Linked DNA regions of Prosthecobacter sp.. The main gene of each other region encodes a partner of the protein of the gene in region 2 in a complex. Links are inferred from orthologs where the notes say so. Each region holds a gene or a part of one and is shown on either strand. Other genes may lie near its edges.

What was found.
Region 1: the proteins of nuoB (region 2) and nuoD are in contact, whole or in part, in a cryo-EM structure (PDB 6KHJ), measured with the Thermosynechococcus vestitus proteins. The link is inferred for Prosthecobacter sp. from one-to-one orthologs. Residues at the interface, in WP_011056552.1 of Thermosynechococcus vestitus: Leu46, Met47, Tyr48, Thr50, Ala51, Cys52, Phe54, Ile55, Glu56, Ala58, Ala59, Ile61, Gly62, Ser63, Arg64, Phe65, Asn76, Pro78, Thr89, Thr91, Lys93, Met94, Ala97, Leu101, Met123, Phe124, Ser126, Asp127, Ser128, Tyr129; in WP_011057128.1 of Thermosynechococcus vestitus: Pro17, His18, His19, Pro20, Ser21, Met22, Val25, Arg27, Met29, Thr31, Ile38, Asp39, Cys40, Glu41, Pro42, Val43, Ile44, Gly45, Tyr46, Leu47, His48, Arg49, Gly50, Met51, Lys53, Ile54, Asn57, Arg58, Pro65, Tyr66.
Region 3: the proteins of nuoB (region 2) and U1A53_RS02535 are in contact, whole or in part, in a crystal structure (PDB 6Y11), measured with the Thermus thermophilus proteins. The link is inferred for Prosthecobacter sp. from one-to-one orthologs. Residues at the interface, in WP_096411117.1 of Thermus thermophilus: Arg16, Glu17, Gly18, Leu24, Leu27, Val28, Trp30, Gly31, Arg32, Asn34, Ser35, Trp37, Thr54, Asp55, Ala56, Asp59, Ala61, Arg62, Phe63, Gly64, Glu66, Val67, Phe68, Arg69, Ala70, Ser71, Arg73, Gln74, Ala75, Asp76; in WP_096411122.1 of Thermus thermophilus: Arg36, Val44, Arg45, Met46, Gly47, Pro48, Asn49, Arg50, Val51, Leu57, Gln58, Ala61, Asp62, Ile64, Lys65, Ile67, Phe68, Lys69, Glu70, Ile72, Val74, Glu223, Ala224, Glu225, His233, Thr234, Glu235, Tyr236, Ser237, Trp241.

What each region holds. Positions count from the first base shown.
Region 1 is NZ_JAXMIH010000006.1:825,146-828,262, reverse strand. What follows is about bases 61-3,027. They hold nuoD (NADH dehydrogenase (quinone) subunit D), read right to left. Parts: upstream 2,191-3,027; coding sequence 931-2,190; downstream 61-930. Other genes in these bases: U1A53_RS06090 (hypothetical protein), read left to right, coding at 2,370-3,027; U1A53_RS06100 (NAD(P)H-dependent oxidoreductase subunit E), read right to left, coding at 396-896; U1A53_RS06105 (type II secretion system protein), read left to right, coding at 61-331. Outside these bases: more of U1A53_RS06105, read left to right, coding at 1-60; more of U1A53_RS06090, read left to right, coding at 3,028-3,107.
Region 2 is NZ_JAXMIH010000006.1:950,766-953,839, forward strand. Bases 151-3,074 are described here. They hold nuoB (NADH-quinone oxidoreductase subunit NuoB), read right to left. Parts: upstream 1,919-3,074; coding sequence 1,382-1,918; downstream 151-1,381. Other genes in these bases: U1A53_RS06615 (PQQ-binding-like beta-propeller repeat protein), read right to left, coding at 151-707; U1A53_RS06620 (NADH-quinone oxidoreductase subunit C), read right to left, coding at 798-1,370; dnaK (molecular chaperone DnaK), read left to right, coding at 2,294-3,074. Also shown: more of U1A53_RS06615, read right to left, coding at 1-150. UniProt on the Escherichia coli protein: NDH-1 shuttles electrons from NADH, via FMN and iron-sulfur (Fe-S) centers, to quinones in the respiratory chain. The immediate electron acceptor for the enzyme in this species is ubiquinone.
Region 3 is NZ_JAXMIH010000005.1:372,834-375,937, reverse strand. Bases 115-3,068 are described here. They hold U1A53_RS02535 (complex I subunit 1 family protein), read left to right. Parts: upstream 115-967; coding sequence 968-2,170; downstream 2,171-3,068. Other genes in these bases: U1A53_RS02525 (DUF1080 domain-containing protein), read left to right, coding at 2,668-3,068; U1A53_RS02530 (VanZ family protein), read right to left, coding at 2,133-2,552; U1A53_RS02540 (DUF4282 domain-containing protein), read left to right, coding at 511-888; U1A53_RS02545 (TraR/DksA C4-type zinc finger protein), read right to left, coding at 115-416. Outside these bases: more of U1A53_RS02545, read right to left, coding at 1-114; more of U1A53_RS02525, read left to right, coding at 3,069-3,104. UniProt on the Escherichia coli protein: NDH-1 shuttles electrons from NADH, via FMN and iron-sulfur (Fe-S) centers, to quinones in the respiratory chain. The immediate electron acceptor for the enzyme in this species is believed to be ubiquinone.

The DNA.
Region 1 (3,117 bases), 130 kb from region 2 along the record:
CTCGGATGATTCAGGTTCCACCAGCCTCAACCCCAAGGACATCAAGTTCATTGATCTCCCGATCGCCAAGAACGGCAAATTTGGTCTCGTCAACCAGCAGCCACCTTACAAACTGGTCGATCTTTGGGGGTCGCCTTATTATGTGCTGCTCGACACCAATGGCGACAAACAGGTGATGAATCCCGATTTAAACAGCTCCGACCCCACCATCGCGCAAAATCCGACCAGCCCGCCTCCTCAAAAACTGCCCACGGAAGTTGCCGTTTATAGCTATGGTAAGGATCTCGTGCCCCAGACGAAGGACGATGTGGTGTCCTGGAGATCGAAGTAACAGCCGGCTTTGAATCGAATCTTGAGCGCAGCGGGAATGACCGCTGCGCTTTTGTTTTCCGGGATCAGGCGTACTTTGCCAATAACGTCCCCGCTGTCGCCGGATCGACCTTCTCATAAAAGTCGTCCTCAACCATGCACACGGGACCAAAACCGCAGCTCGCAAGACATTCGGCAAACTCGATGCTGTACTTGCCATCGGGGCTGACTGCGATGGGATGGTGATGGTCAGTGTGGGAGCGGTCCATGTTCCCGGCCTTGCAGAGCGCATCCATCAGTTCGTAGCTGCCAGCCATCGCGCACGAAAGCGTGCGGCAGACGCGGATGTGAAACTTGCCAGGAGCGGCTTGGCGGAAGCCCGGATAGAAAGTCACTACTTCGAGCACTTGAATCGGCTCCAAGCCCAGCTTGGCGGCCACCCAGGTCACCGCCTCATCGCCGATGAAACGAAAGTGCTCCTGCACCAGATGTAGCAGTGGCAGCACAGCACTGCGTTTTGAGACAGGATAATGCGAGATCGCCTCGTCCATGCGTTTTTCCAACTCGGCTGGAACTTCAAAGGCCATGCGTGCGTGTCTCGGATGAAAAGGTTGGGTTAAATCAGCGGTCACACTCGCCCATGACGAAGTCCAGGCTGCCCAGCACGGCGGGAATGTCGCTGAGCATGTGGCCGGGAATCAGTTTGGAAATGATGCTGAGGTTCAGGAAGGAGGGAGCGCGAATTTTCAGACGATGCGGCACGCCGCCACCAGTGCTGTTGATGTAGAAGCCGAGCTCGCCCTTGGGGTTCTCGGCGGCAAAATAAACTTCTCCAGCGGGCGCATCAATGCCCTGGGTGGCGAGAATGAAGTGGTGGATCAACTCCTCCATCTTCATCAGCACTTTTTCTTTCTTGGGCAGCAGCCCTTTGGCGTCTGCCACGTTGATCGGACCTTCAGGCAAACTGGCGAACACCTGTTTCAGGATGCGAACGCTTTGCCTCATCTCCTCCATGCGCACGAGGTAGCGGTCATAGCAGTCCCCCTTCGTTCCCACCGGGACATCAAACTCGTACTTGTCGTAATCCAGATAAGGCTTCGCCTTGCGGATGTCATGATCAACGCCAGAACCACGCAGATTCGGACCCGTGAGGCCATAGCCGATGGCGTCTTCTTTGGAAATCACCCCGATGTCCTGCGTCCGCTCCATGAAGATGCGATTGCGGGAGAGCAGCTTGTCGATCTCGTCGATCACAGGTTCCAGTTCGCCGAGGAACTGCCTCACCGCACCGACAAAGCCGTTCGGCAGGTCGCGGATCTGGCCGCCCACACGCGTGTAGCTGGTGGTAAAGCGCGCTCCTGTGAGCTGCTCGCAAAGATTGTAGACCTTTTCGCGCTCGGTGAAGGTGTAGAGGAACACCGTCATCGCCCCGACATCCATCGCAAACACTCCGACACCGAGCATATGCGCGGAGATGCGGGCCAGTTCACAGCAGATCACACGAATCGCCCGGCCACGTGCCGGAACTTCCCAGCCCATGAGTTTCTCAACCGCGAGCGCGTACGCCACGTTGTTCGCCAGTGGCGCCAGATAATCCAGCCGGTCCGTGTAAGGCACGAACTGGTTGTAGTGCATGTTCTCGGCGATCTTTTCGTCACCACGATGCAGGAAGCCGACGTCTGGATCAGCTTTGGTGATGATTTCGCCGTCCAGCTCCAGGATCAACCGCAGCACCCCGTGGGTGGCCGGATGGCTGGGCCCCATGTTGAGCACCAATTTCTCCCCCACGATGTCCGTCGTGGCTTCCTCCACGGTTTCGAGCTGCCGGGCTGCCTTGGCGGCGGTATCCGGGGCCTCGTATTCTCGGGTGACGGTGGGCATGAAAAGCAGGGGTCTGGTCTCGGGCGTGAAGACTATCTATCTACGCTGCCCAAAGAGCGGCAAGGCGATTTTGTGAAAAATTTCACAAGCCACCTCAGTCCCTCATCATTTTGCATTATATAAAGGCAGTTTCCCGAAAAGTTGCCCACAGGCCCGGTCTGAGACAGACTGTCCCGACCATGCGACCCGTTTCCCGCCTCAACCAACGCCTGCTTCTCCCGGCATGGGCTGGTTTCTGGCTGATTTGGGCTGCAGGGGGCATCGCTCATGCCGCCGCCCCCGCTGATGGCATCCAGGACGACACCCGGGCGCTAACTGAAGAAACCCACCGCCAGCTCGCCTATGAACTGAAGCTGTTCCGTGAGGATTTGAAATGCGACGCCTGGATCACCGCCTCCAGTTTCACCCCGGCGGGCATCACCGTCCGGCGTCAGGCTCAGATCACGCGTCGCGAATGGAGCGCGGAGCGCCCCGCCGTGCTCATGGCCTATGATCGGGCCAGCAACAGCAGCGCCATGTCCTTCGCCCCCGATTTTTGGCAACGTTATCCATCCGCCGAACTCGTCGAGATCATGCAGGACACGCGCCGCATCCTCACCGATGCCAAGCTCACGCTCGACGAGCGCCTCGCGCTCGCCACCCGCTCATGGATCGACCGGCTGCGTGTCATGGAGAGCGTGCGGCTCAAGCAATCGCTCTGGATTCAGCGGCGTGAAAAGCGTTTCGCGCTCGCCATTCTCATCACGCTCGCCTGCGGTGCCATCATCGCTGCCGTGCTCGGTTTCGCATCACGCAGAAGGGGGGCGCGCGCAGGCCGTCGCTTCCGCTTTCCTGAAGTTCATGTCGGCATGCGTTTCGGCGCGGCTCACGGCGGTGGAGTCACTGCGGAGATCAAAACGAACGTCTCGGCCCAATAAGCCGCCACGA
Region 2 (3,074 bases):
AAGAAGATGGCCTGATGCACGCCGTGGATGTCAGCGAGGATCGGGGTGGCGTGGGTCATCTTGTCGTCCTGGCCTTTCCACACGACGGCACCGGTGTTTTTGTTCAAACCGAGGAGCGCTTCACCTTTGCCACCACCGGCGAGCAGGAGGATCTCACCGTCGATGAGCGGGGAGGCGGCGTTCATCCACGGAATGGGCTTGCCGTTGTGCTCCTTCATCGTGTCGTGTTCCCAGACTTTTTTGCCGTCGGCGGCATTGACGCAATGCACGCCAAGGTTGGTGTCGATCACATAGACCTTGCCGCCGTCGATGACAGGCGTGGAGCGGGGACCGTCGCCACCATTGTTGTCCGGGGTGCCGGCGTCACCATCCTTGCCAGCGTTGCCGTACTTGGCCACCAAGGTCATGGATGTTTGCCAGAGGGTCTTGCCGCTGTTGGCGTCTAAACAGACGAGCGTCTCGCCAGGATTGCCGTCAACTTCGGCCACGACGAGGGTGTATGCCTTGCCATCGGCGACGGAGAAGGAACTGAAGCCCGTCTGAGTCGGTTGTTTCCAAACTTCCTTGAGGCTCCATTTGACGTCTTTCAACGCCGGGATGACGCCATCGCGATTCGGACCGCGAAAAGCAGGCCAGTCGGTGGGTGCGGAGAAAGCGGTCGTGGCGAGAGCCAGGCCGAGGACGGTGGTGAGGTGGGTGCGTGTCATGATGGAGAAGGAAAATGCAAGGGCGAGGGTGAACGGCCAGGCAACCGGAGCTCTTTCGCAGCTCACGGAAGGTTTGCGCCCACAGAAGTCTTACTCCAACGGTTTGCGGGAGCGCGGTTCGCGCGTGACGGTATCACCAGCGCCGGGGCTGGTGACGAAGGGACCGTCGGCCATCGGGGCGACTTTGGTGAAGCCGACATCGGGCATGTCGCTGGGCAGGCCTTCGAGCGGGAAGTCTTTGCGCAGCGGGAAGTAGGGGTAGCCTTCCCACATCAAAATGCGGCGCAGGTCGGGATGACCGGTGAACTTGATGCCCATCATGTCGTACACCTCGCGCTCATGCCAGTCCGCAGTAGGCCAGAGGTCGCTGACGGTGGGGACTTCCACGTCCTCGGCCACGGCGGCGCGGATACGGAGGTGCTGGAGATGGCCGTAGCCGTAAAGCTCGTACACCATTTCAAAGCGCGGTTCTTTGCCCAAGTAGTCGAGGCTGGAGACATCCACGAGATAATCGAAATTCAGTTCGTCGCGGCAGTACTTGAGCAGCGGCTTCGCGCTGGCGAGTTTGACGACGAGCGTCTGCTCACCACGGAACTCCTTCACTTCCAGCACGGCATCACCGAACTTTTGCTTCAAGGCCTCGGCCATTTGGGCGGCATTCATGGTCGTAAAAATTAAGCGGACAGTTCGTCGATGAATTCCTTCTTCTGATCAAGGAAGGAGTGCTCGGTTTCGATCTTGCGCTGGAGGCGCATCATGCCTTCGAGCAGCGCCTCGGGGCGCGGCGGACAGCCTGAGATGTAAACATCCACCGGAATGATCTGATCGACGCCCTGGAGCACCGCATAGCTGCGATACATGCCGCCGCTGCTGGCGCAGGCACCCATGGCGATGCACCACTTCGGCTCGGGCATCTGATCCCACACACGCTTCACCGCGAGGGCCATCTTGTAGGTCACCGTGCCGGCCACGATCATCACATCGGCCTGACGGGGGGAGAAACGCATCACTTCGGCGCCGAAGCGGCTCAAATCGTAGCGGCTGCAGGCGGCGGCCATCATTTCGATCGCACAGCAGGCCAGGCCCATCGGCATCGGCCACATGGAGTTCTTGCGCATCCAGTTGATGGCGGCATCCATCTTGGTGAAGATGATATTGCCTTCGATCTTCGAATCGTAAGCAGCAACGGTGGATTCAGCAGGGGCGACCATGGGACGTGGGGTGAGAGAGCCGTGAGAAATACGCCCCGTGCGAAGGAGCGGCAAACAGATTGTGAATCTTTTCACAAAGAGGGAACGCACGCGTCTCGCGTGCTGCATTCACTCGCGCTGGGCAGGTTTTCCGCGAGGACGCGGAAAACAGCACGCGGGGACGCGTGCGCTCCATCCCAACTGTGCCAAGTGCCAGCTCAACTGTGCCAAAACCTGGCACTTTGGCGGTCATCGCGGCTGGTGGCACTTTGAGGCCAACACGCTGGAGCCTCGTAGAATCAAGGCCTCCAGCGCCGCCGACCCCACTTGGCACGCGTCTAGCCAAGGAATGACCACCAAAACCTTCCGTTTCACCTTTCCCCCAAAACCTACATCATGAGCAAAATCCTCGGCATTGACCTCGGCACCACGAACTCCTGCATGGCCGTCCTTGAAGGCGGCAAGGCCACGGTGCTCGAAAACAGCGAAGGCGCCCGCACGACGCCTTCCATCGTCGCCTTCACCAAGAGCGGCGAACGCGTCGTCGGTCAGGCCGCCAAGCGCCAGGCCGTGACGAATCCCCGCAACACCGTTTTCTCCGTGAAGCGCCTCATGGGCCGCAAATTCGTCGAGCTGACCGATGCCGACAAGCGCATGCCCTACAAGATCGTGGCCGCCAGCAATGGCGATGCCCATGTGCAGGTCGAAGTCGGCGGCGAAACGAAGACTTACAGCCCGCAGGAAGTCAGCGCGATGATCCTGGCCAAGCTGAAGGCCGATGCCGAAGCCAAGCTCGGCGAAACGATCACGGAAGCCGTCATCACGGTTCCCGCTTACTTCAATGACAGCCAGCGCAATGCTACGAAGGCCGCTGGTGAGATCGCCGGACTCAACGTGCGCCGCATCATCAATGAGCCGACCGCAGCGGCCCTCGCTTACGGCCTCGACAGCAAGTCGGACGAAAAAGTCGCCGTGTATGACCTTGGCGGCGGCACCTTCGACATCTCGGTGCTCGAAATCGGCGACGGCGTCTTCGAAGTGCTCGCCACGGATGGCGACACGCACCTCGGCGGGGACGATTGGGACAACACCCTCATCACCTGGATCGTCAACGAATTCAAAACCGACAGCGGCATCGACCTCACCAACCAGCCGGATGCCATCCAGCGCATCAAGG
Region 3 (3,104 bases), on a different replicon or contig from region 2:
GCCGGTTTGGCGGCAGGCGTGACGGCCTTGGCAGGAGCTTTCGCGGCGGTTTTTTTGGCAGGAGCAGCCTTGACGGCGGGCTTTTTGGCGGAAACGGGTTTCTTGGCGGGGGCTTTTTTGATAACGGTTTTCTTCACAGGTTTGGGGGAGGGTTTCTTCGGAGCAGGCTTTTTAGGCGCCGCTTTTTTGGAAATGGGTTTGCTCTTCGACTTGGCCGCAGGCTTCACTGCCTTGGCGGGAGTTTTCTTGACTGGCTTGGCCGCAGGCTTTTTGGCCGCAGGCTTCTTAGCTGCGGTTTTCTTGGATTTCGCAGGCATGACTAGGTCGATGTTGGGATTGTCGATGAGCTTATCGTATAACCGCACCCGGCCACGGATGCGGAAAAAGAGGCGCGGATTCTGGCTGTGGTTGTCCATGCGCGCAACCACTATTCCGAGGCGTTGCAAAAGCCCCTCCAGATGAGTGATCTGACGGGTTGCGGCAGGTTTCTGCCGGGATACTCTGCTGGTCATGAATGCCGAACAGTCCCCCGGTTCCGCGCTTTCCAGCCTGTGGCAGCAAATCCGTGCCGTGCTCGACCTCGTGCTGGATCTTTCCTTCAAGCGCTTTGTCACCCCGCGGCTGGTGCGCATGCTGTATGTGCTGAGCCTGCTGGCGGCCTCGTTCTATGCGCTGTCCTACATGTTCAGCGGCTTCCAGAACGGCACGTTCACGGGCATTTTCCAGATGGTCACCGCACCGCTGGCCTTTCTGCTCTACCTGATCGTCGCACGCGTGGCGGTGGAACTGATCCTCGCGATCTTCCGCATTGCCGACCACATCGCGCCGCTGAACGAGGAAGCGGGGGCAAAGTCTGCCCAAGCTCCGCCTGCGAATCAGCCTCTGTGACCCAAAGAGGGGGACTTTGTGAAACTTTTCACAAAATCGGGTTGCCGCCCATGCGGAGGGCCGGATAATCGCCGCGCTGATGTTCACGCCACTGCTCGCCAATCTTGATCTTATTGCCCTCGCCGCCTCGGTGGGGAAGATCGTATTTTTGACCTTTCTGGTCATCCTCCCGCTGGTTTCGATCGCCGTTTACTTTGAGCGACGCATCTCGGCGGTGATTCAGGACCGCGTGGGGCCAAACCGCGTGGGCGTGCCGCTGACGCTGCTGGGCTTCAAGAAAGACTGGCAGCCCTTTGGCATCGGTGGTCTGGCACAGGCGGCAGCGGACGGCTTGAAGTTCATTTTGAAGGAAGATTTTGTTCCAGCCCATGTGCGCACCTTCTATTACTGGCTCGCGCCCTGCATGACGGTGGTGCCTGCCCTGCTCACCTGCGTGGTGCTGCCGTTTGGCAGTGAATTGAACCTGTCCTTTCTCGGGCTCGCCGAGCCGATCAAAATGGTGATCGCTGATCTGAGTGTCGGGCCGCTGTTCACCTTCGCCATCGCCTCTCTCGGGGTCTATGGCATCGTCCTCGCTGGCTGGGCCTCCAATTCAAAATACCCCTTCCTCGGCGGTGTGCGTGCGAGCGCGCAGATGATCTCGTATGAAATCTCGCTGGGACTGTCGGTCATCCCGGTGCTGATGATTTTCGGTGAGCTGAACCTGACCAAGATGTCCGCGTTCCAAGATGCCAACGGCTGGCTGCTGCTGCCACTCTGGGGCGAAGGCCTCAGCGTCGCACGCTGGGTGCTGCTGATCCCCATTGCCATTTCCTTTGTCATTTTCACCGTTTCGATGTTTGCGGAGACGAACCGCCTGCCCTTCGACCTAGCCGAGTGCGAAACGGAGCTGGTGGCAGGTTATCATACGGAGTACAGCTCGATGAAGTTTGCGCTGTTCTTCATGGGTGAATACGCCGCCATGATCATCGGCTCAGGCATGGCGGTGACGCTGTTCCTCGGTGGCTGGAGCATTCCCTGCTGGCCGTTGCTGGAAAAAATCATCCCGCTGCAGCTCCATTTCAGCCCCGGCGACACGCCGCTCTACACCGGCCTGCTGCACATCGCGACGTTCTTCGCGAAGGTGTTCTTCTTCATCGTCTTCTTCATCGTCATCCGCTGGACGCTGCCGCGCTTCCGCTTCGATCAGCTCATGGCGCTCGGCTGGAAGGTCTTTTTCGAACTCGCCCTCGCGAACGTGTTCCTCACCGCGCTGCTGATGTGGTGGTTCCCGTTGAAGTGAGCCATTTCTCAGCGCACAACGCGAGGAAAAACCCGAGGAAGCCGCCGAGCGTGTCAGCGATCCAGTCCCGTAAATCGCCGCCGCTACGGCTAGGGGTGAAGGTTTGATGCCACTCATCAAGGACGCCGACAATGGAGCAGAACAGCACGGTCAAAACGATGGCGACCGCCGTCTTGCGGGCGAAACCGGCGAGCCGCAGGCTGAGCAGGAAGCACATGCCACCGGCGGCGAAATAGAGTGTGTGCTCGATTTTGTCGATGCCCTCGAATTTCCCAGGCGAGGGCAGTTTGCTCTGCTCTGAGAGCCAGTAGAGAACGGCCGCCCAAAGGATGACGAACGAGCGCCACAGTTGGGGCGAGGAGAAAAAACGCGGCAGTTGCATCGCGCGCGGTGTATCACCGGCGGGAAGAACCGCAAGCACGATTCGCCACGCCCGCAAAGCGATAGACAAGCGCACGCCCTCGCGTTACACCTCGCCCGCCCAACCTCATCCAACCATGAAACTGCACCTCACGCTCGCCGCTTTGTTCACCGCGCTCTCCTTTGCCAGCGCCGAAGAGAAAGAGATCTTCAATGGCAAAGACCTGACCGGCTGGGAGGGCAACAAAGACCTCTGGAGCGTGAAGGACGGCGCGATCACCGGCATCACGCCACCTGACCCCGCCGATCCGAAGAAAGGCATCATCAAGCACAACACCTTCCTCGTCTGGAAGGGCGGCACCGTGGCTGATTTCGAGCTGACGTTCCAGTTCCGCATCGAAAAGGGCAACTCTGGCGTCCAGTACCGCAGCAAGGAACTCACCCCAGGCGAGTTCGGGCCGATCATCAGCGGCTATCAGGCCGATTTTGAGGCCGGGGAAAAATACAGCGGCATTCTTTATGAAGAACGCGGTCGCGGCATTCTGGCCCTGCGTGGTGAGAAGACCGTGATCAA